Regions from separate parts of the Paenibacillus sp. FSL R5-0749 genome, predicted to be linked through region 1. Evidence: predicted binding sites of a transcription regulator. Region 1 holds the regulator's gene; each other region holds the start of a gene.
What was found. The regulator Rex, encoded in region 1, represses fermentation and respiration genes when NADH is low (regulators of the CRP and FNR family bind a similar motif). The targets are predictions, from matches to a motif close to TTGTGAAATATTTCACAA.
Positions count from the first base shown of each region.

Region 2: adhE (bifunctional acetaldehyde-CoA/alcohol dehydrogenase) is a predicted target of Rex. The motif match lies at 6,756-6,773, and genes of this name have one in related genera.
Region 3: nadA (quinolinate synthase NadA) is a predicted target of Rex. The motif match lies at 2,823-2,840, and genes of this name have one in related genera.

Region 1 is NZ_CP152005.1:4,251,853-4,262,952, forward strand. Features, by position in the region: gene asnS (asparagine--tRNA ligase) at 1-774, opposite strand, end outside; gene MKY85_RS18830 (acetate kinase) at 876-2,081, opposite strand; gene MKY85_RS18835 (3-hydroxyacyl-CoA dehydrogenase NAD-binding domain-containing protein) at 2,078-2,950, opposite strand; gene MKY85_RS18840 (AAA family ATPase) at 3,084-4,586, opposite strand; gene MKY85_RS18845 (hypothetical protein) at 4,579-5,106, opposite strand; gene MKY85_RS18850 (DUF5590 domain-containing protein) at 5,407-5,937, opposite strand; gene MKY85_RS18855 (amidohydrolase) at 5,977-7,281, opposite strand; gene MKY85_RS18860 (redox-sensing transcriptional repressor Rex) at 7,268-7,921, opposite strand; gene dinG (ATP-dependent DNA helicase DinG) at 8,141-11,002, opposite strand.
Region 2 is NZ_CP152005.1:4,438,530-4,449,629, forward strand. Features, by position in the region: gene MKY85_RS19770 (extracellular solute-binding protein) at 1-46, opposite strand, end outside; gene pflA (pyruvate formate-lyase-activating protein) at 239-991, opposite strand; gene pflB (formate C-acetyltransferase) at 1,081-3,339, opposite strand; gene adhE (bifunctional acetaldehyde-CoA/alcohol dehydrogenase) at 4,063-6,675, opposite strand; gene MKY85_RS19790 (Crp/Fnr family transcriptional regulator) at 7,106-7,822, shown strand; gene MKY85_RS19795 (hypothetical protein) at 7,909-8,622, opposite strand; gene MKY85_RS19800 (hypothetical protein) at 8,820-9,551, opposite strand; gene MKY85_RS19805 (helix-turn-helix domain-containing protein) at 9,746-10,042, opposite strand; gene MKY85_RS19810 (trehalose utilization protein ThuA) at 10,373-11,100, opposite strand, start outside.
Region 3 is NZ_CP152005.1:62,078-73,177, reverse strand. Features, by position in the region: gene nadC (carboxylating nicotinate-nucleotide diphosphorylase) at 1-145, opposite strand, end outside; gene nadB (L-aspartate oxidase) at 142-1,776, opposite strand; gene nadA (quinolinate synthase NadA) at 1,812-2,750, opposite strand; gene ftsH (ATP-dependent zinc metalloprotease FtsH) at 3,050-5,095, opposite strand; gene hpt (hypoxanthine phosphoribosyltransferase) at 5,196-5,735, opposite strand; gene tilS (tRNA lysidine(34) synthetase TilS) at 5,788-7,227, opposite strand; gene MKY85_RS00310 (serine/threonine protein kinase) at 7,272-8,219, opposite strand; gene MKY85_RS00305 (VWA domain-containing protein) at 8,203-8,955, opposite strand; gene spoIIE (stage II sporulation protein E) at 9,041-11,100, opposite strand, start outside.

The DNA.
Region 1 (11,100 bases):
TTCTGCACGGCAGTTTTTCACCACGGATTGAACAACATGAGCGATAAATTTCTCTTGTACGCGCAGACTTTCCTCGTGATCTACAAATGCCATTTCCGGCTCAATCATCCAGAATTCAATCAGATGGCGACGTGTTTTGGATTTCTCAGCACGGAATGTAGGACCAAAGGAATATACTTTGCCCAGCGCCATAGCTGCTGCTTCCATATACAATTGACCACTTTGCGTCAGATAAGCATCTTCATCAAAGTATTTGATGTGGAACAGGTTTGTCGTTCCTTCCGCAGACGACGGTGTCAAAATCGGAGGATCAACTTGTGTGAATCCGTTACCATCAAAGAACTGCTGAACAGCACGAATAATCTCTGCACGAATCACCATAACCGCACGTTGCTTCGTAGAACGGAGCCACAGATGACGATGGTCCATCAAGAAATCAACACCATGCTCTTTAGGCGTGATTGGATAGTTTTCAGTCAGATGTATAATTTCGACCCCAGTCACAGTCATCTCGTAACCGGACGCACTGCGAGGTTCTTCACGAATAATCCCTGTAACATACAAAGAACTTTCTTGAGTCAGGCTCTTCGCATTGTTCCAGATCTCTTCGCTAACTTCACTTTTTACAACAACCCCTTGAATATATCCGGTTCCATCACGCAACTGCAAAAACTGAATTTTGCCGCTGGAACGTTTGTTGTTAATCCAGGCACCGATCGTTACGGTCTCGCCCACATGCTCGTTCACATTACGAATTACACAATTCGTATTCATGCCATATCTCCCCTTGGTTCCTGAAATTTGAAAATGCAGCGGACAGGCTGTTGCCTGTCCTCTGCACTTCCTTGCCACTCTATATTTACTTTACAGTTAGATTACTTAGAATTCAATACGATTCGATGCGTATCGCGCGCAATGACCAATTCTTCATTTGTTGGAACAACGAGAACATCCACTTTCGAGTTCGCTGTTGTGATGCGACGCGGCTCACCAGAACGGACTGCGTTCAGGGCTTCGTCCAGCTCAACGCCAAGATACGTAAGTTGCTCACATACTTTTTGGCGAAGAACAACGGAATTCTCACCTACACCAGCTGTGAAGACAATCACGTCTACACCGTTCATTGCAGCTGCATATGATCCGATGTATTTACGCAGACGGTATTCGTACATTTCAAAAGCGAGCGTGGAGTTCGCATCGCCATTCTCCATACCTTCTGTAATCTCACGCATGTCGCTGCTGATTCCGGAGATTGCAAGCAATCCACTGTGTTTGTTCAACATGGAGTTCACTTCGCTTACGCTCAGTTCTTCCTTGTTCATGACATAAGGTACGATGGCTGGGTCAAGGTCACCCGAACGCGTTCCCATCATCAGTCCCTCTAGTGGAGTCATACCCATCGAAGTATCAACGGATACGCCACCTTTAACTGCTGTTACACTACCACCGTTACCGACGTGACAAGTGATGATTTTCAGATCTTCCACTGGACGATCCAGATATTCAGCAGCTGCCTTGCTTACGAAATCATGGGAAGTACCATGTGCGCCGTAGCGACGTACTTTATATTTTTTGTAAAGTACACGCGGAATAGCATACAGATATGCTTTTTCCGGCATCGTTTGATGGAACGCTGTATCGAAGACCATTACCTGAGGCACACCTGGCATATTTAATTCAGCCGCACGAATCCCCATCATTGCTGCAGGGTTATGAAGTGGAGCCAAGTCGAACAAACGACGAATTTCAGCTTTGGCAGCATCATCTACCAATGCAGATTCTTTAAATGCTTCACCACCGTGAACAACACGGTGTCCAACAGCTTGAATTTCATTTACAGAATCCAGTACACCATTTTCTTTATGAGTCAAAATATCAATGACTTTACGGATTGCTGTTGTATGCTCCAGAATCTCACTAACTTCTGTAACATCCTCACGGCCTGTCGGTTTGTGTGTCAGAATGGAGGAATCCATTCCGATCCGCTCTACTAGACCTTTAGCCAGGACAGATTCGTCCGTCATATTATACAGTTGATATTTGAGCGAGGAACTCCCCGCATTAATTACGAGTACTTTCACAGTCGGTCACCATCCTTGTCGTACTTGAAGAATCCTTCGCCTGTTTTGACACCCAGGTGTCCTGCACGCACCATTTTCTTCAGGACCGTAGAAGGACGATATTTCAATTCTCCGAATTCACGGAACATTCTTTCGAGTGCAGCTTCAACAGAGTCCAATCCGAAACGGTCAGCCATTTCGAGTGGTCCATGTTGGAAGTTGTATCCGATACGCATTGCATCATCGATATCTTCAGCAGATGCAACACCTTCCTGTAATACATGCAACGCTTCGTTAATCAACAGACAGATCAAGCGGGAAGTTACGAATCCAGGTGATTCATAGATCATGACTCCTTTTTTATCTGCCACTTCTTCAACAAAACGTCTGGTCTCTTCGAATGTTGAATCCGACGTTTTCAGTCCACGAATAATCTCTACAAGATCAACCCGGGATACCGGGTGAATAAAGTGCATACCAATAACACGCTCTGGGTATTTGGTCGAGCTTGCAAGCTCGGTCAAACTCAGCGTGGATGTATTACTTGCCAGAATGACATTGCTTGGGCAAACTTGGTCCAGTTGGCTGAATACTGCTTTTTTCGCATCCAGATCCTCTGAAATCGTCTCAATGACCATATCGCAAGTTCCAAGTTCAGCTAAATGAGCTACCTTGGTAATACGGGAAAGAATCAATTTCTTCTCCGCTTTTGTAATCGCCCATTTCTCCAGTTGTTTATCCAGGTTCGTTTCGATCATGTCATAGGCATGATCCAGTTTTTGTGTTGTGTGCTCCACGAGAAGCACATCAAGTCCTTTGGCTGCGAGCATTTGGGAAATACCTTGCCCCATCGTACCGCCGCCGACAACTCCTATTTTTTTGAAAAACATGGTTCTGCTCCATCCTTTCGGTTCTCTATTTCTCTATTGTACCCTGTTCGCCGAAAATTACAAATTTCGACCCAACATATAATAATATCTTAGCACGAGTGAAATGTAAAAAAAAATAACCAGCATAAAGAAATTATGCTGGTAAACGGGCACTGTCACGAAATTGACAACGAAATTGTTCGCCGGACAAAACTTCCTCTCGAATCAGGATGTCGAGTGAATTGTCGAAAATTGTCCGTTGCTCTTCAAGTAAGCGCTTCGTCTGTTCCATGAGTTCTTGCAATATTAATTTATTCTCTCGCATGAGCTCCTCGGTGGTAACCATATCCATGTTCACAATCCCAAGAGAAGTCAATCCGGAAGCCATCATCGTTTGCACGACATTGGTTGCTTGATCAAAGTCATTGCGCGAACCCGTAGAACGCCCACCGTAATACATTTCCTCTGCAGCAGCTCCTCCAAGTGCAATCATGATCTGCTCTTCAAGAAAACGCTTCGTATAAAGGAACTGTTCCTGTTGCGGGTTATGACGCACATATCCCAGCGCCTGTCCACGCGGACTGAGTGCCACCTGGCTTACACTGCCCGGACGAACAAGTTCAGCCATAATGGCGTGTCCCAATTCATGAATGGCAACCCTTTTCTTCTCTTCCACACTGGACTCACGGTCTGTTTTCTCGCCCATCATAACTTTATCAATAGCCAGAGACAAGTGCCGTTGTTCTATGTGTAACAGCCCATCCCGCATGGCATATATCGCTGCTTCATTCATCACACTTTCAAGCTGCGCACCGGAGAAACCATACGATTCTTCCGCAGTCTTCTCCAGATTCACTTCCTTCATCAGAGGTTTATTCACCGCATGCAATTCCAGAATATGCTTTCTACCCTTCTTGTCAGGCAAGTCCACTTGAATGTGGCGGTCAAAACGTCCTGGACGTGTCAGGGCGCTATCCAGCATTTCCTTGCGGTTTGTTGCAGCAATAACCAGTATTCTTGGGGTATCGGAAGAATAAATTCCATCCATTTCCGTCAAGAGCTGGTTCAGCGTCTGATCATACTCCCGCTGTTGTCCACCTTCACGTTTCCCCCCGATGACATCGATCTCATCGATAAATATAATAGCATTTTCTTTATTTTCCTTGGTGGCACGGGTTCTCGCATCCTTGAACAAATCCCGAATTCTGCTGGCACCAACACCAACATACATTTCCACAAACTCACTGCCCGATGCAGCAACGAAAACAGAATCGGTGTAATGCGCAGCCGCTTTGGCCATCAACGTTTTCCCTGTCCCTGGAGGGCCTGTCAGCAAGATCCCTTTTAACGGGCGAATCCCGAACTTGCGAATTTCTTCATGTTTGATGAGAAAGTCCAGTGCTTCACGCAATTCTTGCTTGGCACTGTCCTGACCACCAATTTCTTCAAAAGTAAGCTTGGAAGGACCTTTTTTCTTCCGTTTACGCTCCTGTGCAGCGCCTACGGTAATCCCGCCACGCATTTGCATCATGAACAACAAAGCTCCAACAAACACCGCTGCAATTAGAATCGGAACAATATTAACACCAGTAAAAGCAAGAAAAATAATCAACACGGGGACAAATCCAATGGCAATTTCTTTGGTCCACTTAGGCATTAGGCCACACTCCTATCTGACCGGGCACACGCGGCAGAATAATAAACTTGCTGGCATCTCCATCTCTGAGACTAACATATACATTGTTGTCATCCATCGCTGTATTTACCTTTATTCCATTCGTAGCCATCTTGGACAATGTTGGTGTGATCTCGGTGTACTGTTTGTTCTCCATCGCCTGAGCTACGGTAAACATCGCATCACCCCACCAGCTTTCCAGTGCTTCACTGGAATGATCTACAACATCCAACTTTAATGAGCGAGTTCCAATCAAGGTCTGTCCTTCTTTGTGAATATATTGTACCAGTCTGCCCAAATCAACATCAGGTTGCAGATCCAGTTTCAATTGTACGTCATTGCGGTTAATAGTTAATTGAACGTCATTGACTCCATCGTACTGGGTAACCATCTTTTCAATCGGATTCTGCAGAGCCACCTGACGATACACAAACCAACCTCCAAACAACACAACGGCTGAAATGACGGCAGTTAAAGCAATAGGCAATACTTTTAGCTTCAAGTGAATTACCCCTCCCAGATTTTGGCCTAACTTACTGGCCTATTGGTATATACGAATATGTGCACATTGACTCCTGCGAGAATTTCGACAGGTTTATTTGTTATGAATGTAACTTTGAGTACATAACTGAGTATATCACATCGTATATACAATTTCGAAGGCGAAAATATGAATAAATTATTAATTTTAACTATTTAAATCAAAACTGTTCACAGGCAACACAAAGAACCGGTTCAGTCGGATATCCGTCTGCCGGTTCTTTCACTTCTATGATTCTCTAGCTAAGTTACTCTATTTGTTCTAGCTGTTCGGGAGTGTGTAAACCAAGTCTACCTGTTCTCCATTGCTAAAACGATAAAACCGATAGTGGTTATGCGTACCGTCTTTATAATACACTTGCCACACATATATTCCATTCACAACTCCGGGCATGATTCGTTTAATCTCACCGGCTGGAACTTCGGAACTAAAGCGATTGCGTATCTGTGCTTCGGACATGCCATTCTGCAGCAGTTCACTGTGTATAGCGTTAGCACCTGTAGCAGGTTGATTGTTTGCATCGAATTTAACCCAGACCATAACATCCTGGTTATCCTTGTTTTTGCCGAGCAGGGTCCAGTAGATGTTGTCAGAGCCTTCTTTATCTCCCCAGATGTACTTACGCAATTCATCATAAGATGTAATGCCCAGTTGCTCCTGTGCTGCCTGTATGGCGAGCGCTTCTTCCTTACGCTGGTCCTGTGTGACATACACGTAATAACGCTGAAGTCCAAACAGAATCAGAACCAGTGCAAGCAGCGAAATCCATATCCACTTCTTTTTTTTCTTCAAAAGCCGAACTTCCTTTCCTTATGATGCTCCGCAATGCAATTAACGAGCAAGCAAACCATCAAATGCCAATTGAGACTCACGCAAAATGCGCTCTTCATCCAGCGTCAGACATTCGCCATGTTTAACCACTTGTTTCCCATCTACCCATACGTGCTCCACATCTTTGGCAGAGGCTGAATAGATCGTATGCGAGATCAGGTCTGTATGTGGGTAGAAGTGTGCCTGTTCAATGTCCAAGGCGATGAAATCAGCCTTCATGCCTACCTGAAGCGCTCCGGTATTGTTCAGGAAGATGGATTTAGCACCATACGAAGTTCCGAGTAGTAACGCTTCGCCCGCTGGCACGGCAGTCGGATCACCAGACACACCTTTGTGGATCAATGCAGCCAGTCTCATTTCTTCAAACATATCCAGGTTGTTGTTGCTTGCCGGTCCGTCGGTTCCGAGTGATACGGTAACTCCCGCTTTCAGTAACGCAGGTACCCGCGCAACACCGGAAGCGAGTTTCAGGTTACTTCCCGGGTTATGCGATACAGCCACATCATGGCGGGCCAAAATTTCAATCTCTTCATCATTTAGATGCACCGCATGTGCTACCAGGGATGGACGGGAGAAAAAGCCCAGTTTCTCCAGATGTGCCACAGGACGCAGTCCATAGTCTGTAACGTTCTGCTCCACTTCACGAAGCGTTTCCGACATATGTGTATGCAGAGGAAGGTTAAGATCATTTGCGACCTGTACAAGCTTCTCTATGTAGTCAGGAGGGCATGTATATGGTGCGTGTGGCGAGATTACGGTTGTGATGCGGCCATCTGCCTGTCCATTCCACTCACGCGCAAACGCTGCCGACTCCTCCAGCTTCCGCAATTGCTCTTCTTCCGAGCACAACCCGATTACACCACGTGCCAGTGCTGCTCTAACGCCGGATTGTTCCACAACTTTGGCAACCTGATCCATGTGATCATACATATCCAGGAAAGCTGTAGTTCCGCCTTTCAACATTTCAAGCACGGATAGCGAAGTTCCCCAATATACGTCTTGTGAAGTCATTTTTGCTTCCATCGGCCACATTTTTTCCTGCAACCATACTTGTAACGCAAGATCGTCCCCGTGTCCTCTGAGCAACGACATCGCTGCATGACCATGCGTATTGATCAGACCCGGCAGGAAGAACAATCCTTTTCCATCCACTTTGGTACAATTTTCGTCTCCATCCGGCAATGTCTCACCAATATGCACAATCTTGTCATTCTCGACAACCATGTATCCATGAACCACGTTCCATGTCGTGCCTTCATTAACGGCAAATTTGCCGTTGTGAATTACCCATCTATTTGTTGTCATCTTCCTCGTCGTCCTTTCCAGTCTCCAAGTAATAGGCCAAACTAAGCAGATCCGTTGTAAAGTCAGCATGGTGAATGCGGATATGTGGCGGTGTTTTTAGAATGGTTGGTGCAAAATTAAGAATCGCTTCGATTCCCGATTCAATAAGTTGATCGGCTACATTTTGAGCTTCCGTATCCGGAACTGTAATAATCCCGATGCGGATGTTATCCGTCTTAACCGCTTCCGTCAATTCATTCATTGGTTTTACCGTCAAACTGTTGATTTGACTACCAATCTTCGGTCCATATGCATCGAATACAGCAACAATCTTCATGTTGTCTTTCAGATATGCGTTGTAGTTGGACAAGGCCTGTCCGAGGTTACCCGCACCTACCAGAGCTACATTAATTTGCTGATCAATTTTGAGAATGTGACGAATTTTCTCGATCAAATAGGATACATCATACCCGATCCCTTTACGACCAAAATCACCGAAGTAAGCCAGGTCTTTTCGAATTTGGGCCGGATTCAGATCCAGCCTCTGTCCAAGCTCTTGAGAAGAAACAGTAGCCACCTCACGCTGATGCAACTCGTTCAAATAGCGCAAGTATACAGGCAGACGTCGTACCACCGCTTCCGAAATTTTATCCGATTTCATTCTTGCTCCCCCTTACCAATGCCACGATAAAATAGTAGATGAAAAGATGAGCATTCTGTATAAACTCAAAGATAGACGTGACATTTTATACAGAATGCTCTTTGTAATTTAGGTTATAAGTTCTTACGTGCAACTGCTTTAATCGGATACGGAAATATCTAATAAAGTTTAACGCCAAACGATAGTGTCATGCAATGATATAACGAACAAAGTTAACCATTATCCTTGTTCATTAACAGGTTTTTCTAGCCACTCGGTAATTCGGGGAACCATCTGCTCCGTGAGCATATGCTCCATTTTGGGACCAGGTAATGAATATAAAAAGAATTTGCCATAGTACGCTTCGATCACACGTGTATCATAAACAATGACAATACCTCTGTCCTTCGCTGTTCGCACCAATCGGCCAAATCCTTGCTTGAAACGAATGACCGCTTGCGGCACAGACAGTTTCATGAATGGATTTTTCTTTTGCTCCTGGAGCAATTCACTCTTGGCTTCCACCAACGGATGATTCGGCGGCTGGAAAGGCAGGCGCACAATAGCGAGACAGGTCAGGGCTTCTCCCGGGATATCTACACCCTCCCAGAAGCTGCTTGTACCCAGAAGTACCGTAGCTTTGGCATCTTGGAACCTGCGAGTCAGCTTGGAGCGGCTTCCACTGTCCACACCTTGGCCCAACAACGAGATGTCGTTACCTGACAGTGCCTCCTTCAGCGGATCATAGACCTGGCGCAGCATCTTGTATGAAGTAAACAGAACCATCATGCGTCCACGGGTGGCAATTGCGGTCTCTGCGAGTGATTGCACCAGCATATTGACAAAGTGCGCATCACCCACACTGCCTTTCACACTCGGGAAATCACGCGGAATCACTAGAAGTGCCTGATCGCGATAATTAAAAGGTGATGGCAGCATCGACGTTAACAGCCGATTATTTTCAGAGGCTTCCTGTAAGCCAAGCTGCTCAATCATGAACTGGAATGACTTATCTACAGAGAGCGTAGCCGATGTAAGCACAACACTTTTCTTTTTATCAAAGAACAAATCCTTCAGTTGTGCACTGACATCGACAGGTACGGCGTACAGTTGAAGAGATTTACTGCGGAACTGACCGCTGGCTTCCATCCAGTACACCGTTTTGGCATCATCCATACGCATGAAGAATCGCAGATTCTCCTTCAATGTGGTCAGATCTTTCAGCAGTCCTGTAATGTCCGTAATCAGACTATCCGATTGATAATCATCCTGATCCTCTTTCACCTCAAGCAGCAATTTGTCCCCTTTGCGAACCAAATCGCCCAGAGTCACATAGATCTGGTTCTCCAGATCCTGCAACTCCTGCCATTTCGCAGGTTTCTGAGATGCCTTCAGGCGCAGGGAAAATTGCCCTGTCTCTCCCGGTGAAGCATCACTTCGTTCAGGCAAAAGACCGAACAGGGCATCGCTCATACGATCCCACAGTTCCTTAACCTCGACAGCTAGCGGGAACATCTGATCTACCATGGAGCCCCATTGCACCGAATTTTCATGCCCGGATAACTGCGAACGAAGCATAGGCAGTTGTCCATTACGACTGTCTTTAAACAGACGGGTCAGGGTATGAACCAACGTGAAATATTTCATATGCATTCCAAGATGTTTACCCGCTACATCTTCCAGATGATGGGCCTCATCGATCACAAGACTCTCATAGGCTGGCAACAACTGATGTGCTGCTTTGACATCCGTAAACAATTTGGAGTGATTGGTTATTACGATATCAGACAACCCGGCCTCATGTTTGGCGCGATGATAGAAACATTTGCGGAACCATGGGCAGGATCTTCCCAGACAGGACTCGGATTCGCTCTGTACCGTCTCCCAGAAGTCGCCTCCGCGTCCGCTAAGGTTAAGCTCCTCATCATCTCCAGTTTCAGTCTGTGTGAGCCACACGATCATCTGAGCGGCTGTGAAATAATCCTCTTTGGGCGTGGCGAATTCACGTTTATTGATTTTGTGTTCAAATTTGCGCAGGCACAGGTAATGTCCACGTCCTTTGAAGACAGCAGCCTTAAACGGAAACGGAACCACTTGGGTCAGCATCGGAATATCTCGCTCTCTCAATTGCTCCTGCAAATTGATCGTATGCGTGCTGACCATGACTTTCTGTTCTTGTTTCACACTTTCGTATATCGCTGGCAGCAGATAACCCAGAGATTTACCGGTACCTGTTCCAGCTTCGATCAAGAGATGTTTCTCTTCATCCAAGGCTTGCCTTACACTGCTGAACATCTGGGTCTGCGCTTCACGCTCTTCGTAATGATCCAGCGTATCCTTCAGGTTCTCCCGAACCTGGTCCATAAACTGTTCGAAGCTTACACCATCGAGGGGGTTACCTTCCCGCTCATCACGTGGTGCACCAATATCGGTCCAATCACTTACATTAAGAGCAAGCTGCCGATAATAGGTATGTCCGTCCAGATCCTGAATCGGCTCTGCTTCCTTCTCACTGCGCATCCCGTCCAAGAACCAACCCAAGTCACTGTCCTCTGGTGCGAACAGGTCACTGAGCCGTTGAATCGTTATGAGCGGTAATTCCTTTAACTCATCCAGACACTTGAGCAGCACATAGGCTGTCGCCAGTGCGTCACTGTCGGCCTGGTGAGGGCGATCATGTTGAAATCCAAATTCAGAAGACACATAACCGAGTTGATAAGAACCCAGTGATGGGAACGTAATCTTCAGAAAATCAATGGTATCCAGAATACGGCCAGTGAACGGCAGATAACCGCAACGGTCAAGAGCATTCTGCAAAAAGTGAAAATCAAAAGCGACGTTGTGTCCAACAAGCACCACATCGTTAAGCAGCGGAACCATCTCCATCATCATCTCTTCGAGTGATGGAGCGTCCGCCACATCTTCATCGGTAATACCCGTTAGCCCCGAGATAAACGGGGGAATCGGGACACCAGGGTTCACATAAGAACTATATATTTGAGTTATGCTGAAGTCATGATCTATGATGGCAAGTCCGGCTTGTATAATCTCACCGTCGGACTGCGTGCCGGTTGTTTCGAAATCCAATACGGCAAATTTCATTGCAATATACGGTCCCTTCCATTCCAGTCTATGTTACAGCATAGCAAAAAAAAGGGGATTTGAAAATTAACTGACAAAAAAGCGGTGTCCCCGCCGCT
Region 2 (11,100 bases), 190 kb from region 1:
AAGTGATAAGCAATAATGAAAGCAGCAATGTCATTCTTTTTTTCATCGGGTTGACCCTCCTCAAGATATTGAGCATTTGGCTTTACACTCTGATTATAAAAAGCCGGAGCTTACATCGTAAGGATGACAATTCATCAATGGAGGGATAAAATCCTTCACTGGACAAAAAACAGCCCCTGCGAAGTATATTCGCAAGGGCTGCTTGGCTCTTGGTTTTTACGTTATATATAAAGGTATATCACTTATCGGAACAAGCTATGCCAGCCGTTTCCTGGCGACCTTGTTCGATTAGGCGATACGCCCGCTCCACTTCTTCTTCACTTGGTGAAGGAACGCCATCCAGTGGATATATTTTGCCGAGTGCTTCCCATTTGTAGATCCCCATCTGATGGTATGGAAGAATTTCGAACTTCTCGACGCCATTTAATGTTCCAATAAACCGTCCGAGGTTAAGCAGATCCTCTTCCTCGTTATGAATGCCAGGCACATACACGTGGCGTATCCACATTTTCCGACCTTGCTCCGATAACCACTTGGCCGTTTTCAACGTTCTCTCGTTCGACTTGCCTGTCAGCTTGATATGTTTCTCATCATCAATATGCTTGAGATCCAGCAGAACCAGGTCTGTGTGATCCAGCAGATCGTGAATCCGTTCCGGTTCGTTAAATCCGTTGCTGTCCAGTGTCGTATGCAATCCCCAGCGACGTTTCACTTCTTTGAAAATTTCAGCTACGAAGTGAGCCTGCAACGTTGGTTCTCCGCCAGATATCGTGAGTCCGCCTCCGGAGCTGCGGTAATAGGATAGATATGGCTCAATCTCAGCCAGTACCTCCTCTAGCGTCATTTCTTTTCCACCATCCAGCGCCCATGTATCAGGGTTATGGCAGTACTGACATTTGAGTAGACATCCTTGCATAAAAAGCACGAAGCGGATGCCTGGGCCGTCAACCGTCCCGAAAGTTTCGAGTGAATGAATATGTCCGTTAACCATGCTGCCTCTTCCTTTCTGTATCCGCATCCGCTGTGCGTTTAATATGAGTTGGAATGTCTTGCTCTAGCGGTCTTCTACTTGCATATTACTTACATCGAGCCATGGAACGTACGGTTGATGACATCCAACTGTTGTTCACGAGTCAGTTTAATGAAGTTAACCGCATATCCGGATACCCGTACAGTCAGTTGCGGATAGTTTTCCGGGTGATCCATCGCATCAATCAGTTGCTGACGATCAAATACGTTAACGTTCAGATGATGAGCGTTTTGACCAAAGTAGCCATCCATCATCGCAGTGAGATTGGATTTACGTGTAGTCTCCTCTTTACCCAATGCTTTTGGCACGATGGAGAAGGTATTGGAAATCCCGTCAAGACTGTGTTCATAAGGCAATTTGGCTACAGAGCCAAGGGAAGCCAGGGCACCTTTTTTGTCACGACCATGCATTGGGTTCGCACCTGGAGCAAATGGTTCACCTGCTTTACGACCGTCCGGTGTAGTCCCTGTTTTCTTACCGTATACCACGTTGGAAGTGATCGTCAGAACGGATTGTGTTGGTATTGCGTTACGGTATGCTTTGTGCTTACGAATCATGCCCATGAAGCTCTCAACCAGTTCAACAGCAATGCTGTCCACGCTATCTTCATTGTTACCGTAACAAGGGAAGTCGCCTTCGATTTCGAAATCAACAGCGATGCCTTGTTCGTTACGGATTGGTTTTACTTTGGCATATTTGATGGCACTCAGTGAATCTGCTGTAACCGAGAGACCCGCAATACCACAAGCCATCGTACGTACAATGTCACGGTCATGCAATGCCATTTCGATACGCTCATAGCTGTATTTATCGTGCATGTAGTGAATGACGTTGAGGGTGTTCATATACAGCTTCGCGAGCCACTCCATCATTGGTTTGAAGCGTTTCATGACTTCATTGTAATCCAGCACTTCACTGGTAATGGCAGGATACTCCGGTCCAACCTGTGCTCCGGATTTCTCGTCACGACCACCGTTGATCGCATACAGGAGAGCTTTTGCCAAGTTGGCACGAGCGCCGAAGAATTGCATTTGTTTCCCGATCTTCATCGCCGATACACAGCAAGCAATACCGTAATCGTCACCATAGATTGGACGCATCAGGTCATCATTTTCATACTGGATTGAGCTGGTTTCAATGGATACTTTGCTGCAATAATCTTTGAAAGCTTCTGGAAGTTTCGTTGACCAGAGAACAGTCAAGTTCGGTTCTGGTGCAGGACCCAGGTTGTGCAGGGTATGCAGGAAACGGAAGCTGTTTTTGGTTACACGTGTTTCACCATTCACAGACATACCACCGATGGACTCGGTCACCCATGTTGGATCTCCACTGAACAGTTCGTTGTAATCCGGTGTGCGCAAGAATTTGACAATCCGCAGTTTCATTACGAAATGGTCCACCAATTCCTGAGCCTGTTCTTCGGACAGAATGCCTTCTTGCAGGTCACGTTGAATGTAGATATCCAGGAAAGAAGATACACGTCCCAGTGACATCGCAGCACCGTTTTGTTCTTTGATCGCAGCGAGGTAACCGAAGTACAACCATTGGAATGCTTCTTTTGCTGTAGTCGCTGGCAAGGAAATATCGAACCCGTGCATATCACCCAATTGTTTCAATTCTTGCAATGCACGAATCTGTTCAGACAATTCTTCCCGCAGACGAATGACATCTTCATCGATAACATCAACTTCGAGTGCGTTCAATTCACCTTTTTTGTTACGAATCAGGAAGTCTACTCCGTACAAAGCTACACGACGATAGTCTCCGATGATCCGGCCACGGCCGTAAGCATCTGGCAGACCTGTAATAATCCCTGCTTTACGCGCTGCACGCATATCGGAAGTATAAGCATCGAATACACCCTGGTTATGTGTTTTGCGAATATTTGTAAATATATCAATGACGCCTTGAGGCAATTCGAAGCCATATGCTTCACATGCATCAATCATCATCCGGATTCCGCCTGTTGGTTGAATGGAACGTCTGAACGGAGCATCGGTCTGAACGCCGACAATCTGTTCTTTGGATTGATCCAGATAACCTGGTTGGTGAGACACAATAGTCGCTGGTGTGTTCACATCAACATCAAGTACACCGCCGTTATCCCGTTCTTTTTTGGTCAGATCAGATACGATCTCCCACAATTCTTTGGTATTCTGGGTTGCACCTGCTAGGAATGCTTCATCACCGTAATACGGAGTCAAGTTGTGTGCCAGAAAATCATTCACATCTACGGATTTGGTCCATGTTCCTTTGGTAAAGTTTCTCCAGCCTGTTTGTTGTTTGACATCTTTTTCAATCACCGACATCTTAATCCCTCCACTAATTTGGATTTCTGGACACATAACATCTTGCTTCATTCGTAGCATTGTGTGCCCAGAGCCGCGATTAATGTGAATTGTTTCACATAAACCGGATCATGTTCTCTCTACTTGGGAACCGGAACCGCGGGATGAATGTTTTTCTTACATTTTCAGTATACGTCTTGAGGCTTTCATCATCTGTGATTTTTGTCACAAAGTCAGTGAACTAACTCACTCCACCTGCGCTGTGTCCCATTGAACCCCCTTTAGATTCACACTTAGCCACTGCGCGGGCAGAACAACCTTCCAATCGCTGCTCACTATTTAAATTTACTGAAAAAGCGAATGAACATTAGGTGGTGTACACTGGCCACTGCAAGTAGAGAACAACCTTCCGATCGCTGTTACCCCCGGATTTTTTTTCACTTTTTCAAAGGTGAAAATCCGTTGATAAAGGCGAACGCTCCGCTTCTTCAGGTTTTTTCTCTCCTCTCCGTTATCGTGTACATGTGTAGTTCAACTGATAAAACAACAAAGTTCATAATTTATTTTAAAGACGCATGCTTCGCTTTTTAGGTTTGTTCTGCCCCTCTGTTGTTGTGTAAAGGGAATAGTTCAAACGGCCACATCACGGATTCCGTGTAACCTCTAAAAAGACGGCAATCGGGGCTCCCCTCTCGGGGAACCCTGATCTTTTTTTGCCGCAAGGCACGCTTCGTTCTAGATTTGCTATTCAAACTTTCCGTAGAAAGCGTTGCGGTATACATCAGCCAGTTCAGTTACCAGCGGCAACTTCGGATTGGCGGTTGTGCATTGGTCTTCGAAGGCACGGTCTGCCAGATAATCTACATGTGCTTCGAAGTCTTTGGCATCAAATCCGATTTCTTGGAACGATTCTTCAATGCCCAATGTTTTGTTCAGTTTGCGAATGGCATTGATCAGACTGGTTACGCCTTCTTCTGTCGTACGTGCAGGCAATCCTAGAATCCGGGCAATTTCGGCATACCGCTCATCCGCTACAAAGTGCGAATATTTCGGGAACGATGCAAATTTGGTCGGTTTTTTCGCGTTGTAACGAATAACGTGCGGCATCAGAATCGCATTGGTGCGTCCGTGTGCGGTGTGGTACTGACCGCCCCATTTGTGCGCCAAGCTGTGGTTAATGCCCAGGAATGCGTTGGCAAAAGCCATACCGGCAATGGTGGAAGCATTATGCATTTTCTCACGTGCCAGTTTGTCACCTTGCAATGCCGATTGCTCCAGGTATTGGAATACCAGTTGAATCGCTTTGATCGCAAGGCCATCCGTGTAATCATTCGCCATGACGGATACATATGCTTCGATGGCGTGAGTCAGTACGTCCATACCTGTATCTGCAACGGCTGTTCTAGGCAGAGAGTATACAAACTCCGGATCGACAATTGCTACGTCTGGTGTCAGCTCATAGTCGGCCAATGGATATTTGGTATTCCCTTGATTTTTATCTGTGATAACCGCGAACGATGTTACTTCAGAACCTGTACCGGATGTCGTTGGAATCGCTACAAATTTCGCTTTTACGCCGAGACGTGGATATTTGTAGATCCGTTTGCGGATATCCATGAATTTTTGTTTCAGATCGTTAAAGTCCGTGTCCGGATATTCATAGAACAACCACATGGCTTTCGCAGCATCCATCGGTGATCCCCCGCCGAGTGCGATAATGCAGTCTGGCTGGAAGCGGCGCATCATTTCGGTTCCGCGATCTACCGTTGTTGTGGATGGATCTGGCTCTACATCGGAGAATACTTCGATTGCTACTGGCATTTGGCGTTGACGCAGATAATGTTCTACCTTTTCCACATATCCCAGTTTCACCATCATGGCATCCGTAATAATCGCCACACGTGTGATGTCAGGCATTTTGGCAAGATACTGCGTTGCCCCTTTTTCGAAGTAGACTTTGTTCGGCACTTTGAACCATTGCATATTCACGGTACGGCGAGCCACCCTTTTCACATTGATTAAGTTCACAGCGGTTACGTTGGAAGAAGTCGAGTTACGTCCATATGATCCGCATCCCAGTGTCAATGATGGCATATTCGTGTTGTAGATATCCCCGATGGCACCATGTGTAGATGGTGAATTCACAATGATCCGTCCAGTTTGCAGACGATCTGCGAATTTGCCAATCACTTCTTCATTTGTGGAGTGGATCACCGAGGAGTGCCCCATGCCGCCAAAAGCAACCACTTCTGCTGCACGTTCAATGCCCTCTGCTGCAGTTTTGACTTTGTAACAAGCCAGTACCGGACTTAATTTCTCTGCCGACAATGGGAATTTGGTACCTACCCCTTCAATCTCGGCTACAAGAATTTTGGTGCCTGCAGGAACTTCAATACCGCACAACTTCGCAATGCTCACCGCAGATTGACCCACAATCGCTGGATTCACTGCACATTTCTCGGCGTTAATTGCACCTGCTGTCAATTTTGCTGCTTCATCTTTGTTAACAAAGTAACAGCCATTCGCGATCATTTTTTTCTTCACTTGATCGAAGATCGGTTCTTCAATGATGACCGCTTGCTCGGATGCACAGATCATGCCGTTGTCGAAAGACTTGGACAGGATCAAATCCGTCACTGCCTGATTGATATCCGCGCTTTTCTCGATAAAGCAAGGAACGTTACCCGGTCCTACGCCCAGTGCAGGTTTACCACAGCTGTACGCTGCACGTACCATGCCGGATCCGCCTGTTGCCAGAATGAGAGCCACATCATTGTGATTCATCAGTTCGTTCGTACGATCCATGGAAGGATCATCAATCCATTGGATACAATCCGCTGGAGCACCATGCTTCACCGCTGCATCGCGCAGGATTTTGGCAGCTTCGCGGCTACAATTCTGTGCAGATGGGTGGAAACCAAAGATAATCGGGTTACGCGTCTTGATGGAGATCAGTGCTTTAAACATCGTTGTTGATGTTGGATTCGTGACGGGTGTAATCCCCATAATAATACCGACCGGCTCCGCGATTTTCTGGAAGCTCTCATACTCGTTATCTTCAATTACACCTACGGTTTTGTCATACTTGATGCTGTGGTAGACATATTCTGTTGCAAATATATTTTTGGTGATTTTATCCTCATATACTCCGCGGCCTGTTTCTTCTACGGCCATCTTGGCGAGCATCATGTGTTTATCCAGACCCGCAAGCGCCATCGCTTGCACAATCCGGTCAATCTGCATCTGATCCATCTTCATGAATGCGGCGTGTGCTTTATTCGCTTTGTCGATTAACGTTTGAATATACTGACCTGCTGTCGGTTCTTTTGCTGGGGCGACTTCGTTCTTTACAGCCATCTCCCTCATCCTCCTAAAGGTTCGTATTGGTTTGTCTCTCTTCTTTACATTCACATCGTAACATGACCATAAACTTAATTATGTGATTTTTTTCACAAAGTATAACAAATTTAATTTAAGTTTTGTAGTGTCCTTCATCCAACCATTTTCACTTTCTATTTAAAGTATAGGGCTGTAAAAATCATGCTCTCCAATAAAAGTGAATTTAATCACAATGTTTGAAATTTCGTCATTTTTGCCCCCTTTCCTTCCCCCTCAAACGGTAAGATTAGGTATATACTGAACTTAAAAATTGAACCACCGCAATTTGTACCGTCCTTCCTCCCGGCCGAGATGACCCTGATCAGGACGGCAACGGTTTGCGGCAAACCTCGGAGGCTACTGCAAGCTACAGGAGTCCATCCGACGGACACAAAGGGGAGATAGACTTATGTTAGAACTAACAACTGTACTGGAAAAACGCGGCAATACGAACTGTTTCTCGGAAGCGAATTTCAACCATCTGCTGGTTACCATGAAAGATAGAACCTATCCGGAAGGTACACATCTGTACTGGGAAGGAGACGTCTCTGACAAACTTTATTATATGAAACGGGGCCGTGCCCAGATCACCAAATCCACGGATGAAGGCAAGGAACTAATCATGTACATGTATCAGTCCGGTGATATGATTGGGCAGGCTGATCCCTTCTTCGGCTCGAAACACACCTTCTCAGCGGAAGTACTGGAGGATAGTGAGATCGGTGTACTGGAGCATAAGGACCTGGAGATGCTAATCTGCCAGCATTGTGACTTCGCGATCGACTTTATGAAATGGATGGGCATCCACCACCGGTTGACACAGACGAAGTTCCGGGATCTCATGTTATATGGCAAACCAGGTGCGCTTTGCTCCACCCTCATTCGATTGTCGAATTCGTATGGTGAGCCTCATGGAGAGCATGTCATTATTCATAAAAAAATTACCCACACGGACCTGTCCAATATGATTGGAGCTACCCGTGAAAGTGTAAACCGCATGTTAAGCGATCTGCGCAAGAAAGATGCGATCGAATATGACAATGGCATGATCGTCATCAAAGATCTGAAGATGCTGCAAGGGATCTGTCACTGTGAACTTTGCCCGAACGAGATCTGTCGTATTTAATAATTGACTATGCTAATCGAATGTTGCTTTAATTTTAATGAAAAAAGCCCAGTTCTCCTAAATAGAGATTGGGCTTCTTGGTATGCTTAGGATGCATTGGTCAATTCAAGCTTCACCGCATCACGTGGATTCAATTTCATGTCCAAACCATTTTCCATTAGTTCTTTGTCATTCACCATAATGACCCACCGCTCATTCATGCGGGGTGTGACATTCTCGACGGAAACGACGAATTTGTTATTCTCTGACATTCTTACAATTCCGCTGGACTTCAACACATCGCGAACGGTACACTCTTGAACGTAGACTCCGGCATATTGACGATTGAGGGTTGGCATAATGTTTCCACCGCTCACCTTGAGTAACGTTGTCTGATATGCAACGCCATCCCCCCCACTGTCAGCGGCTTTCACGTAAATGATCACTTCATCTTTGGCATGAAGCTCCATGTCCCAATCTTCCTGTTCAATGTCCTTGCCATTCAATTTGACAGCCCAGCTAAGCGAAGAATCCAGAGAAACTTCACCAACGGATTGTATCCGTTTGCCATCTGCCGTAAAATCAACCAGTCCGCTATTGAGTAATGCCTTTTTGAGTGTCAAACCTTCGCTAAAATCTCGCTTAATGGACTTGGTTGCATCAGGCAAAAACGTACTGCCATCTACAGCCACTGTAATCGTATTCGCTGTTTCTGTCTCTTTGACAATTGGCTGTTCAGAAGGCTGTGTCTCACTACAACCAGCCAAGATCGCCAGTAAGAGCAAACATACACCTATGTAACCGGGGATTTTCTTCATCATGTAGGTAACACCACCCTGCGTAAAATCATTCACCCTGTTGTCCATAACCTCTATTATGGCACAACCTTCAGCAAAAAAAAGTGTCAAAGCCGTTACTTTTAAGGGAGTGCCTCTCCAAATAAGGCTTGTACAAGAAAGAGAGCCTGCACACAGGCTCTCCAATCTGAATCATTTTCTCGATTTCATTGGTTCTGCTGTTACTGGACACTAGCCTGCATGTATGTCCGTCCTCCATCTCCATCTTTCAGATATGGATTAAGTCCGAAGAACTGTTCTTCAGACACATATACACCTGTCAGCAATCGCCCTTCAAGCAAGCCTCCGTCCACCTGCACGCAACATGAAGGTGCGTCTACATACTCCTGATATAACGGAATCTGCCCATATGGTTGATGTATCTTGAACACCTTGCCTTGCTCATGCAAAGGCCGTTCAGAGAAATAGGTAGGCACAATATAACGGGCAATGACATCCAGTTCCTGAACGCTATAGAAGGCGTCATCCCCAAGCCAAGGTGCAAACATTCGAATCTTCTCATATTGAGACCAGACAACCGCCTGAATCAGCATTTCTGCGTGAACCAACCGACCTTCTCCGATATCCAGAAGCAACTGCTTTTCATCGATTGTTTCTTCCATCTGAGACATCGTTAAATCAGGTTGTCTCAGTTCACATCCGATACACTTCCAGCCCCTGGACGTTTGAATCCATTTTTGCAGCACAGCCGGAGCTAATCTCGGGCCATCGCTGTTCACAGAATGTGTATTCACTTCGGTTAGATCATCTTTAACCGAACGGGAGTATGCTGTGCGCTTAAATAACTCTGCAGCTTTTTTGTATATTAGATGGACCTGAATGGATGCGCTCTCAAGTTCTGCAATATCTTTCTTGCCGTAGCGTACTTCACGGGATAAGCTTTCTTCTCTCATGACAAGTGGGCCTCCTTCGCTCCGGCCGTCTGTGGCCATTTTCTATAGATTATACTACAACTCATGACAACATGTGCAACGCCCAAGAGAAAAACGCCGATCCACGTTATTTTTAAGACAAAAACCCCTGATTTCCACAGAAATCAGGAGTCTAAGTCATTCATGCAACGAAAGTGGGTGATGTTGCTTAGACGTTAGTCAACCCACTTCTCAGCCCAGTCTTGAATTTGATTCATGACAGGCTGGAGCGCTCTACCTTTATCCGTCAGTTCATATTCAATACGAACCGGCGTCTCAGGATAGACGTGACGAACCAGAATACCTTCACCCTCCAGATCTTTCATCCGTTCGGATAACATCTTATCACTCATGGATGGAATCAGATTGGAGATATCCTTGAATCGCTTCGAACCACTCATCAACGTTTGAATAATTAAACCATTCCAGCGCTTGCCCAAAAAGGAAAACGCCGTCTCAAAACGCGGACACATCCGCAAGTCTTGACCTTCCACATTAATCACCTCTTTAGAGATCACTCAACTTACATTTTGTTAGTATATTTCATAATAACATATTTAAGCATTAAAGAAAACGTCTGCCCCTAAAAAGTTTAAATTTTAGAAGTATTACTTGTTATATCCCAGTATACCTTACAGCCCGTCTCGTAACCATGGGAAATATCGTATAACTTCCCCATAATACTATCTTACCCAAAAGGAACCCAACTGCCACAGTCATCATCGACTTGCAGAAGGGTTCCTTGGTATGGATATGTTATCCCAGATTTTTTGATTCCTTTCTAGGAATAAAGAAATTGTGAATTAAACCAGCACGCCACCAAATGGTCTTACAGGTTCGCTCTTGCCAAATTCCGGCTTAAAGCTGCGGGCAGGATATGCCCATTTTACTGCGTTACTGATTACTCGCAATATTTCCGGTTTGTAATAGGTCGGATACGTCTCATGACCTGGTCGGAAATAAAAGATTTTACCTTCACCACGCCGGAACGTACATCCGCTCCGGAATACTTCCCCACCCTGGAAGTTACTTACAAACACCAGTTCATCCGGTACTGGAATATCGAAGAATTCACCGTACATCTCTTCTTTTTCCAATACAATCTTGCCTTCAATGCCATCTGCAATCGGATGAGATGGATTTACACACCATACAATTTCCTGCTCGTCAGCTACACGCCATTTCAGATCGCAGCTGGTTCCCATCAGCGCTTTGAATGGTTTGGAGAAATGACCTGAATGTAGCACAATCATTCCCATCCCGTTCAGCACTCGCTGTGCAACCTTCTGTGAGATCTCATCGCTTACACGATCATGTGCCATATGTCCCCACCATATAAGCACATCTGTGGAATTCAGCACTTCATCACTCAATCCGTGTTCAGGCTGATCCAGTGTAGCCGTACGAATAGCAAAGCCTTCGCCGCCAAGTCCGTCAGCCAGTGCTCGATGCAGACCATCCGGGTAGACTTCCCTTACTTCATCGTGAATTTTCTCATGGACAAATTCATTCCAAATGGTGACGTTGATCA
Region 3 (11,100 bases), 2.6 Mb from region 1:
CATTGTCTTTGGCGTGTATAATAGCCTTGGATTGGTTGCCTGCTGGGATCGTCACACTCGTTGTAACGTCACCTGCACCGACATCTTCACGAAGCCAGTTTTTGATTGATTCGATAAGCCCTTCATTATATCCGTTCAGTATCATGACATCAATTCCTCCACAATCGCTTGTTCTCGCTGCTGCAGACTATGCTTCTGCCACACCATATCATCACGTACCGGGAAATCCTCACGATAGTGAGCCCCCCGACTCTCCTCGCGGTGTAATGCGCCACCGGTAACTAACCAGGCACAGGTCAGAAGATTGGCATACTCCAACTCTTCCTTATGAGTAAGTGTCTGATCAAAAAACTGCAATTCCTGTTGCAGCTTCTCCATGGCCTTCCGCAGGTCCTCACCTTTCCGGCGCAAGCCTACCTGACGAACCATCATTTTCTGTAATCGTAAGCGTCTTTCGGATACCGGCTTTTGCTCTTCCATGATCTTGTTGATCTTGCTATTCATGCCCGCAGATGAAGGCGCACCCGCTCTTCCTTGTAATGAACCAAGCGGAGGAAGAGATTGAATACGCTCAACAATTCTCCGACCAAATACAATCGCTTCTGATAAGGAGTTGCTTGCCAGTCGGTTAGCTCCATGCACTCCTGTAGAAGATACCTCGCCACAAGCAAATAATCGGGAGATACTGCTTTCTCCACTTAAATCCGTTTTCACGCCACCCATCATGTAATGGGCAGCAGGTGCAACGGGAATCCAGTCGGTTGTCATGTCCAATCCATAACGCATACAAGTCTCATATATGGTAGGAAACCGGTGCTTGATCATCTCTGGCTGTTCATGCGTAATGTCCAAATACACGAACGTACTGTTGGTGGACTCCATCTCACTAACAATCGCTCTTGCCACGATATCGCGTGGGGCCAGTTCAAGCTGGACATGATAACGATCCATGAAACGTTCGCCCTTCACATTGCGCAAATATGCTCCTTCACCACGTACGGCTTCTGACACAAGGAAACGCGGGGCCCCCGGGTAACAAAGAGAGGTGGGGTGGAATTGGATAAATTCCATGTCACGCACGATAGCCCCAGCCCGGTAGGCCATTGCTACACCATCGGCAGTAGCTACATCCGGGTTCGTTGTGTATCGGTATAGTTGCCCTGCCCCGCCAGAGCAAAGAACGGTTGCCTGTGCTTTCACGAACACTTGCGATCCGTCATCCTTTTGAACCAGTGCGCCAATGCATTCCCCTCGCTCTGTAATCAGGTCAACAACAAAATGCTCATCCCATACTTCAATCCCGGGATGGTCATTCACTTCGACAGCAAGTGCACGTACAATCTCATATCCCGTGGCATCCCCGTTGGCATGCAAAATACGGCGGTGGCTATGCGCACCTTCCTGCGTCAATGCCAACTCGCCGTTCTCCAGATCAAACAAAGTACCCAGACGAATCAGTTCCTTCACTCCGTCCGGACCCTCATTCACCAATACCTCTACCGCCTCGGAGCGGCATAAACCCGCTCCTGCAACAAGTGTGTCCTGCAAGTGATAAGCAGGTGAATCATCCTCAGCAATAACCGCAGCGATTCCTCCCTGCGCATATCTGGTGTTACTTTCAAGTAATGACTTCTTCGTGATCATTAATACACGTTGTTGTTCACTGGCCTTAATAGCAGTAAACAAGCCAGCAATCCCTGAGCCTATAACGAGTACATCCGTCTCTACCATGGGTAGCGCAGACAGATCAAAATCAACTAAATATTGCGGTATCATGTTATTCACCTGTCTTGGAGCAAGAGTAGCGCATCCTATTTTACCAACAACATGCGCTCTAGTGATTCTCTGGCTTTGTCGGCAACAGCCGGTGGCACGTAGATCTGCGGCTTCATCGTTTCCAGGCATTTCACCAGTTTCTTCAAGTTGTTCACCTTCATATTGGGACATACGAGGAACTTGGTAGCAAAGTGGAACTGTTTATCCGGACTGTCCAGACGAAGCTGATATCCTGTGCCATCTTCGGTACCTACGATAAATTCCTTCGCTGATGAATTTTTGCAATACTCCAGAATAGCTGTTGTGCTGCCCACAAAATCACCCATTTCCACAACTTCAGGGCGACACTCTGGATGAACAACAAACTCTGCATTTGGATGCTTAGCTCTCATCTCCACCACATCCTTGACTGTGAGCATATCATGCGTGTTGCAGTAACCTTCCCAGATAATCATTTTTTTGTCTGTATGCTGCTGCACGTAATGTCCCAGGTTTTTATCAGGTACCCAGATAATCTCGTCGGAATCCACCGATTGAATAACCCGAACTGCATTCGCTGAAGTACAACAGATGTCAGTCTCAGCCTTAATCTCAGCCGAGGAATTGATATAAGTAACCACCTTGGCGTTAGGGTGTTGTGCTTTCAATTTGCGTAGTCCATCCACGTTCACCATATCTGCCATCGGGCAGCCCGCACGTTCATCCGGAATAATAACTGTTTTGTTCGGCGCCAGAATTTTAGCGCTTTCACCCATAAAATGAACACCACAGAAAACAATTACATCGGCATCGGTTTGTGCTGCCTTCTGGGCTAACAAAAACGAATCTCCACGGAAGTCAGCAACCTCCTGTACCTCGTCACGTTGATAATAATGGGCAAGAATAATGGCATTCCGTTCCTTCTTCAATTCCATCAGCCGCTCACGCAGCTCGCGGTTCATCTCAGCCTTGCGCTCTAAAGCCAGAGCTTCCACCTGTGATCCTCTCCTTTATCGGGACAGCGTCATACGCTGTTTCGTAGGGCCATCCTAAGTCGTTAATGTCGCTTGAGAAACGAATCACAAGCGGTTTAACAACTAATCTACACAACGTTCACGACTCTGTCAATAAATGAAAAAGGCCCGGTACAGCACCTTAACCACCTGTTTGCTAACTGGTTCGCCATCTAACTCCCGTTTATCTGTATCTATCCTCTTTTAAAATAATGGACAAAAAAAGAGAGCCCAAGGGCTCTCCTGATTTCACCTGCTGGCATAGCCAGATGTATTATTCATTAAGACGTTGGCTTCGTTCCGCCATCATCCGGGTTATTGTTATTACCTTTTTCCAAATTCGGAGACTCGTTTGGAATATCTCCTGCTGGTGGCTCAGGCGTTTCATCTTTACCTTGAATACGGACACGCACATCACCGATGTTGTCGATGATTGGCTCTCCGCCTTCAGTTGGTGTGCCTTCACCATCATTGTCGTTCTCTGCTTTTGGAGTTAAGGAACCTGTTTCGATCAATTGCTTGATCTGATCCATTTCCAAAGTCTCTACCTCAAGCAAAGTTTGAGCGATCAGATGCATCTCTTTTGAATGTTTAACAAGCAAGTCCTTACATTTCTCATAACATTCATTGATAAAGCGTTGCATTTCCTGATCAATCTCATATGCAATGGAATCCGAGTAATTCTGTTCATGACCGATATCCCGACCAAGGAATACCTGTCCTTGTGAACTTCCGAATTGCATAGGTCCCAATTTCTCACTCATTCCGTATTCCATAACCATGCTGCGAACAATACCTGTCGCTTGCTGGAAGTCACTGTATGCACCAGTACCAATCTCTCCGATGAACAATTCTTCAGCTACACGACCTCCGAGAAGTCCGGTTACTTTATCCAACAGTTCCTGCTTGGTAACCAGCATACGGTCTTCTTTTGGCAACATGATTACATATCCACCCGCACGTCCGCGCGGGATAATGGTCACTTTATGTACCATATCAGCATGTTCCAGGAAGTATCCTACAATGGTATGGCCTGCTTCGTGATAAGCAACGATTCGTTTCTCACGATCACTGATGACACGGCTTTTCTTCTCCGTACCAACGATGACACGGTCAATCGCTTCGTCAACTTCTTTCATGGAAATATCTTTACGATTACGACGTGCTGCTAGCAATGCCGCTTCGTTCAAGAGGTTCTCCAAATCTGCACCAGAGAAACCTGTTGTACGTTTCGCGATAATATCCATCTTCACGTCTTTAGTCAGTGGTTTATTACGGGAATGTACTTTCAGGACAGCTTCACGACCTTTTACATCAGGGCGGTCAACCGTAATTTGACGGTCAAAACGTCCTGGACGCAGCAAGGCAGGGTCCAAAATATCTGCACGGTTCGTTGCAGCTACGATGATAATACCTTCGTTAGCTCCGAAACCGTCCATTTCAACGAGCAACTGGTTAAGTGTTTGCTCACGCTCATCGTGACCACCACCAAGACCAGCACCACGCTGACGTCCTACAGCATCAATCTCATCGATAAAGATGATACATGGCGCATTTTTCTTTGCATTTTCAAACAAATCACGTACACGTGATGCACCGACACCGACAAACATTTCCACGAAGTCGGAACCTGAAATACTGAAGAATGGTACACCCGCTTCACCGGCTACCGCACGAGCGAGCAACGTTTTACCTGTACCTGGAGGACCTACGAGCAATACGCCCTTAGGAATCCGTGCACCTACTGCTGCGAATTTACGAGGGTCCTTGAGGAAGTCTACAACCTCAACAAGCTCCTGTTTCTCTTCGTCAGCACCCGCAACATCTTCAAATGTAACCCGCTTCTTCTCTTCGTTATAGAGACGAGCACGGCTTTTACCAAAGTTCATTACTTTACCGCCGCCGCCTTGAGCCTGATTAAACAGGAAGAAGAACAGCAGGAACATAATGATCAAAGGGATAAAGGAAGTCAGCAACGTCAACCAGATGCTGTCACCTTTCATTGGCTCCTGATGATATTGGAAATTGTTAGTTTCACTTGCAGCTACAAGCTCACTAATTGCCTCATCCGTAGGAGGAATATACGTTGAGAAATTTTCTGATTTGGCGCCATCTGGTGCCTTCTTGTATTGACCGGTCACGAGATACGTTTGACCGTTGAATTGAACCGTCAATTCAGAGACATTGTTGGCTTTGATCGCTGCACGCAACTGATCATATCTAGGATTATCGGTGGCTTCGCCGCCATTGCTGACGAACTGGACTATCCCCACCACAACTAAAAAAAGAATCAAATAAAAACCAGAATTCCGGATGAACCGATTCATCCCCTACCTCCTCTCGAGACACTTTAATTATTTTAACATAGCCCGACATGGCTTCTCAACAGAAGCCAAGAACAGCTCAAGGCTTGGGTCGGGCAGGATATTAGCTACTATAGACTTCCGGCTTCAAAATCCCAATATAGGGCAGGTTCCGGTACTTCTCCGCAAAATCCAAACCGTAACCAACGATGAACGCGTCAGGAATGTCAAAGCCTGTGTAATGAGCTTCCAACTCAACTTTACGGCCTGAAGGCTTGTCGAACAGCGTAACCACACGCACCGATTCGGCACCGCGGTTTTCTAACAGTTCAATCAGATAGCTGAGTGTAAGTCCGCTGTCGATAATATCTTCGACAATCAAAACTTCCCGTCCTTCAACGGACACATCCAGATCCTTAATGATTTTGACAACACCTGATGACTTGGTGGAAGCGCCGTAACTGGATACCGCCATAAAATCCATTTCAACAGGTACCGTTATGTTTTTAACCAAATCAGCCATAAATATAAACGCACCCTTGAGCACACAAATGACCAAAGGATTGCGGTTTGCATATTCGGCACTTAGTGTTGCACCTAATTCCTTGACTTTACTCTGAATTTCTTCTTCACTGATCAATACTTCTTGAATGTCGTTCTGCAACTGTGCGAACCTCCTAAGTTATACTATGAAAGCCTTACCTGAACCATAACCACTACCCCTGAATCGCTGAATCGCCTACAGTCATGTACAGGATTGCGGAAGTACCCTCCCTGACAGGAGCCACACTGGACCGTCGAACACCCGGTAACCAGATGATATGACCTGCTCCATCACATACCACAGGAATACGTGGACGGACAGATGGGGGGATTTTCTCATCGATGAAAATATTTTTCACCTTTTTGCTTCCGTTTAATCCCATTACTTTCATGGTATCTCCAGGTAACCGTGAACGCACAACCAGCGGCATAAGCAGTTGATCCGCATCAAACGCGGCTTGATCCGCCGATTCCGGTACATGATAGTCCTCGGGACTCACCGTCATCAACCGAATATATCGATTAATTGGGGTGAGTGAAAGCTCATAAGTTCCACTCCATTGCGCAAGACGATACTCGTAAGATTGATCCTGTACGTCCGTCCGTATGCCGAAAGAAATCAGATTATACTCCCGAGTGCAGGCGAGTGTCTGTCCTATATCCAGGCTCCAGGTCGTCACATCGGTCTCCATGACCTTGTGTCGAATGGTTTCTATACGGGTAAAGTCGACAAAATCACTGTCCAAAGGCAGATAATTCAATATTAGTTTAATCAACCTTCGTTGTAAAGCGACATGTAACTTCAAGAAGGAAGGCACCTCAAAGGTTTGCCTTCCGCCGTTCACCTGCACTAGACACCTGTATGTGTCATATGCACTCTGCTCCATGAAATCGTCTTCATCACCCACAATTTCGGCAAGCCGATTCAATGACGGCGTGAGTTGTCCATTATACTGCCCCAAAAAAGGAAGCACATCCAAGCGAATGGCATTACGCCGATATTTACGCAGGGTGTTGCTTTCATCATTAAAATACATAAAACCCTGGGTATTACAAGCTTCTACAAGGTCTGTCTTGTTTATACGAAGGCATGGACGAATAAGTTCCACATTTTTTTCTCGCCTTTTAAACTTAATTCCTGAGAGTCCCGACAAGCCGGTTCCACGAAGCAAATGAAGCATGACTGTCTCCGCCTGATCATCCGCATGATGTGCCAAAGCGATGCTTGCGGCATTATACTTGGTAGCTACTTCATGTAGAAAAGCATACCGCTTGTTGCGAGCAGCCTCCTGTGGTCCTTGACCCGTCAGCTCCATATATGAAGGAACATCGGCCTTGGTCCATTCAAATGCAATGCCAAGCTGCTGTGCCAGTTCCATCATTTTGTCGGCTTCATCATCCGATTCGGGACGGAAACCATGATGCACATGCGCACAGATCAATTCAAGCGGGACATGCCGCTTGCTGATCTCGTGCATGATATGCAAAAAAGCCACCGAGTCCGGCCCGCCCGATACTGCGACGACAATCCGATCCCCGGGAACCCATAACTGATGCTCTTCCGCTGCATCCAGCACGTTCTTCACCAGCATGTTCCAGCGTAAAGCCTCCATACCTGTTCCTCATTCCTTGCGTTATGTATATGCACTCTCACAGATCAGAAACGCAGTGCATAGATGAGCACTCCAATAAGTAATATCACAGATACAGCGAATGCGTTCTTAAGCCAGCGCGGTGTTGTACTTTTGGAACGACGGCGTAGAGGCGTGGGACGAGCCATCATTTCCTTCCACGCTTGTGCCGCATGACCTGCATCACGAAACTGACCTCGTAGTGCCTGAATCGTCCAATTGCGAAAAGGACCCAGTCGTTCACTGCGCTCCACCAGCGCTACGAGCTGATTCACACTTCGCAGTTGTGGTAATCCTTCTGCTGCCAGTGCCTTGAGCGCGTCTGCTTCAAGTACATGAATCAACAATAATGCAAATGCAAACACATCATAGGTACCATCGGCTGTACGGCTGCCTGCATTCCAGAAGCCCCGATCATACCATTCGGTGAACTGCTTGACGCTTCGACCAATAGACGTAACTCCGCCGTAGTCGATCAGTTCTACCTGCCCATAATCGGATACCAGCACATTCTGAGGTTTGAGATCACCAAACACCCATCCTGCCTGATGCAATTGTGCCAGCTTCTGCAAGAGCCTAAGTCCCACCAGAAGTGTCCAGTCTGTCCCCTGACGCCGAATGAAGTGATGAAGAGCCTCACCTCTAACGTAACGCATCACATAAAAGGGAATATCCCGGCCACGAACGGCATAATCATCCACATCTTTAAGATAGGAAGGAATGCCGCTCTGCCGAAGGGCTTCATGATTACGCTGTAGTTGAAAAGATTTGAGCACATTGACTTCCGATTGTAGATCTACCGGATCAAATCCCATTTTTAGCGCGTAGTGTTTGCCATTTTCACCCCGTTGGACAAGAAAAACGATGCCATTGGCTCCTTTGCCCAGTAGCTTCCGAATCGTGTAACGACTGCGATTCCATTTCCCTGTAACCACTGTTCCTGGCGGGAAAGAGGCGTCAGACAACGTTGTCACCGAGCATCCCTTCTCTTTCAATGCGATAGTTCCCTTCTATTTCCTGCTGTTCCTCCAGTGTACCATAACGGTAAAAATCAATCACCTTCTGAATTGCAGGACCTGTCGGTGTTGCGCCCTTCATCTGCAACCTTCCAAACAGGGACCGAACACGGCCTGGATCCGTTGTCCAGTCAATATCCATTACCGCATCTTCTCCACTGTGTCGTCCCGGGAAATGAAATACGGAAAGCTTGCTCTGACCTACACGCGCCTGCAAACTCAACATTAAATCGCGAATGCCCTCTTCAACCGCTGCCAGTTTGGGCTTCATGCTGGCACTGACGTCTATTAGCAATATCACCTGTAAGGCTGTAGTTTCAGCCATGTCATCCATCACTTCCACGACCCGGGCGCGTTGTGCAGGCTCCAGATCGGTTACCGTTTTGGGCTCCTTCTCCCCCAAAATTTGTGTTAACTCTCTATTAACCGCCTGCTGAATAGTCTGAACCACCGTTTTCCTTGTCATCATCTGCATGGTATGGGCAAGCTGCCGTGTACCTACGATTTGGCTGATTCCACCTCCGGCTCTGGCAATATCCTCAATCTCCCGACTGCCCAACTCACCAATGGTTCCATAATCAATCACACCAACTACATTAACCGTAATGCCCTCTTCCTGTGCTTCGGCCGCTGCCAGCACCGGACTTGGTCCTACATTGGAACAACCGTCGGTGATCAATAAGATTTGCTTCATCCGATATCCCTCCGTTATTCGTTACTCTCCAACTCTATGACTAGCATTGCCAGATTGAAGAGACTTCAAACAGAAGAATATGCAATTAGCTGACGGTCCGTGGTCGCTCCATCCGATTAATGCCGGGCACACGCAGTGTGGCCCATTCAGGACGGAAATGCTCTACTTTTCCAACAACGACGGTCATATCATCCAGAATTTCATGCTGCTGATATCTTATGACACTTTCAAGCAGGCAATCGGCCAAATCTTGTGGATCGTCTGTATCAATCTCTTGAATGAGTCGTTTCATCCATAGCTCTTTGTTCACAGCATACCCCGGTGCATCATAGATGCCATCCGTCATCATAATGAGGATATCACCTGGTTGTAGCTGTACCGTCACCAAATCCACTTCAATATCTTTAATAATACCGATTGGCAAATTGCTGGCTGAAACTTGAATAACCTCCTGTCCACGTTTGATAAAGCTTGGCGTTGAACCGATTTTCATAAACGTTGTCTCTGCCGTATATTCATCAATCAGCGCCATATCGACTGTGGCATACATCTCTTCAGGGGAGCGCAGCATCAGAACGGAGTTCACGGATTTGATCGCCAGTTTCTCGTCCATGCCTGACTGTAGCAACTGCTCCAGTATGTTCAGTGCCGCGCTGCTCTCCATGCGAGCCCGTTCCCCATTGCCCATTCCATCACTGAGCGCAACCGCGAATGTACCGTTTCCTAACTCAACTGTGCTAAAGCTGTCGCCTGACATCACATCTCCCCCTTTGGCAGCAGCAGCAACACCGGTGGTTACCTCGAACGTTTTGGCTGAACCAAACGTAACAGTCGCCAGTCCCTGGCGAGGGTCGGTCATCGTCTCATGCAAGACGGCGATATGTTCGTCCAGTACATCCGAGATCAGCGGAGCGATCATTTTCCGGCACTCATCGAATCCCCGTGTATATGCATGTACTATCTCAATTTCCACATTGCCCGCTTCCAGATTGATGATCTCAATAGAGTGAATGGACAGGCCCAGTGACTCCAGTGCATCCCGAATCTGTTCCTCCTGTTGCACCATCTCCTCACTTTCCCGCTGAATTTCTTTGGCCAGGTCTTCCATGACCTGAGATACACCGGACAATTGCTCTGCAACCAACTGCCGGCTATCAATAATCTGGCGTTTCCACTGCATGTTATGTTGATGCAGCCCGTATTGGGCACGCATGACTTCAAGTACCTCTTCCGGCTTCGAACACACCCTGTTCCATTCCACTGGAATCTGCTTACCTGAAATCTCCGGGTTCCCTTCAATGGTACTCATCACATCGGTCATGTATTTGTAGGTCTGAATAAACTTGGCATCCCAACATTGCGTACGCTTGAAGCAGCTTGCACATGTGCCCTCGGCAACCGCATTCATGAAATGATCCATTCCACCTTCTTTCTGTACTGGCTCGCCCGCACCGGACATCTGATCAAAGCTGCGTGACAATTGACGGAATACCTGCGAGAAGCGAGTGACCCGTTCTGCTGTGATATCCCTAATCCGCTTGGCATACTCATGCTGGGATTTGGTATGGTCCTGCGTACCTGGTACATATTTCGATATCGCCGTCATCAAGCTCTTAGGTGTCAACATAAACAGAACGATAGCCGCACATGTCTCCCATAATGAATTCATCACATCACCTGGCCCACCCAAATATATGGATAGAATGGACGAACCTAGCAGCATGCCCAGTGCAACCCCCGCACGTTTACCCTCTCGAAGCATCCCTGCCAGCATCCCGGCAAAAGCAAGCAGGCTCATCTGATACACCGCTGACATGTCAGCCAGACTCAGAATCAAGCCGGTAATGACCCCAACTGAGGCTCCGAGGGGGGCTCCGCCCACCAGCGCAAAGATTAATATGAGATAACGGGAGAGCATATGCTCGACGGATAAGGATTGAATGGTCCACCCCACAGCTCCCGTCATAACGGATGCGAGCAATATAATCAGGCAGAGGATCTCCTCGTTCTTTAGGCTGAACTTTTTTTTGCGGTAGGTGAAGATCGGTATGGCTTGTATGAAAACAAGGGTAAGCACGAAGCTTAGTACCGAATCCATCGTGAGCATCAGCATAGCGTACCAGCTGAAGGATGGCCCGATCACAA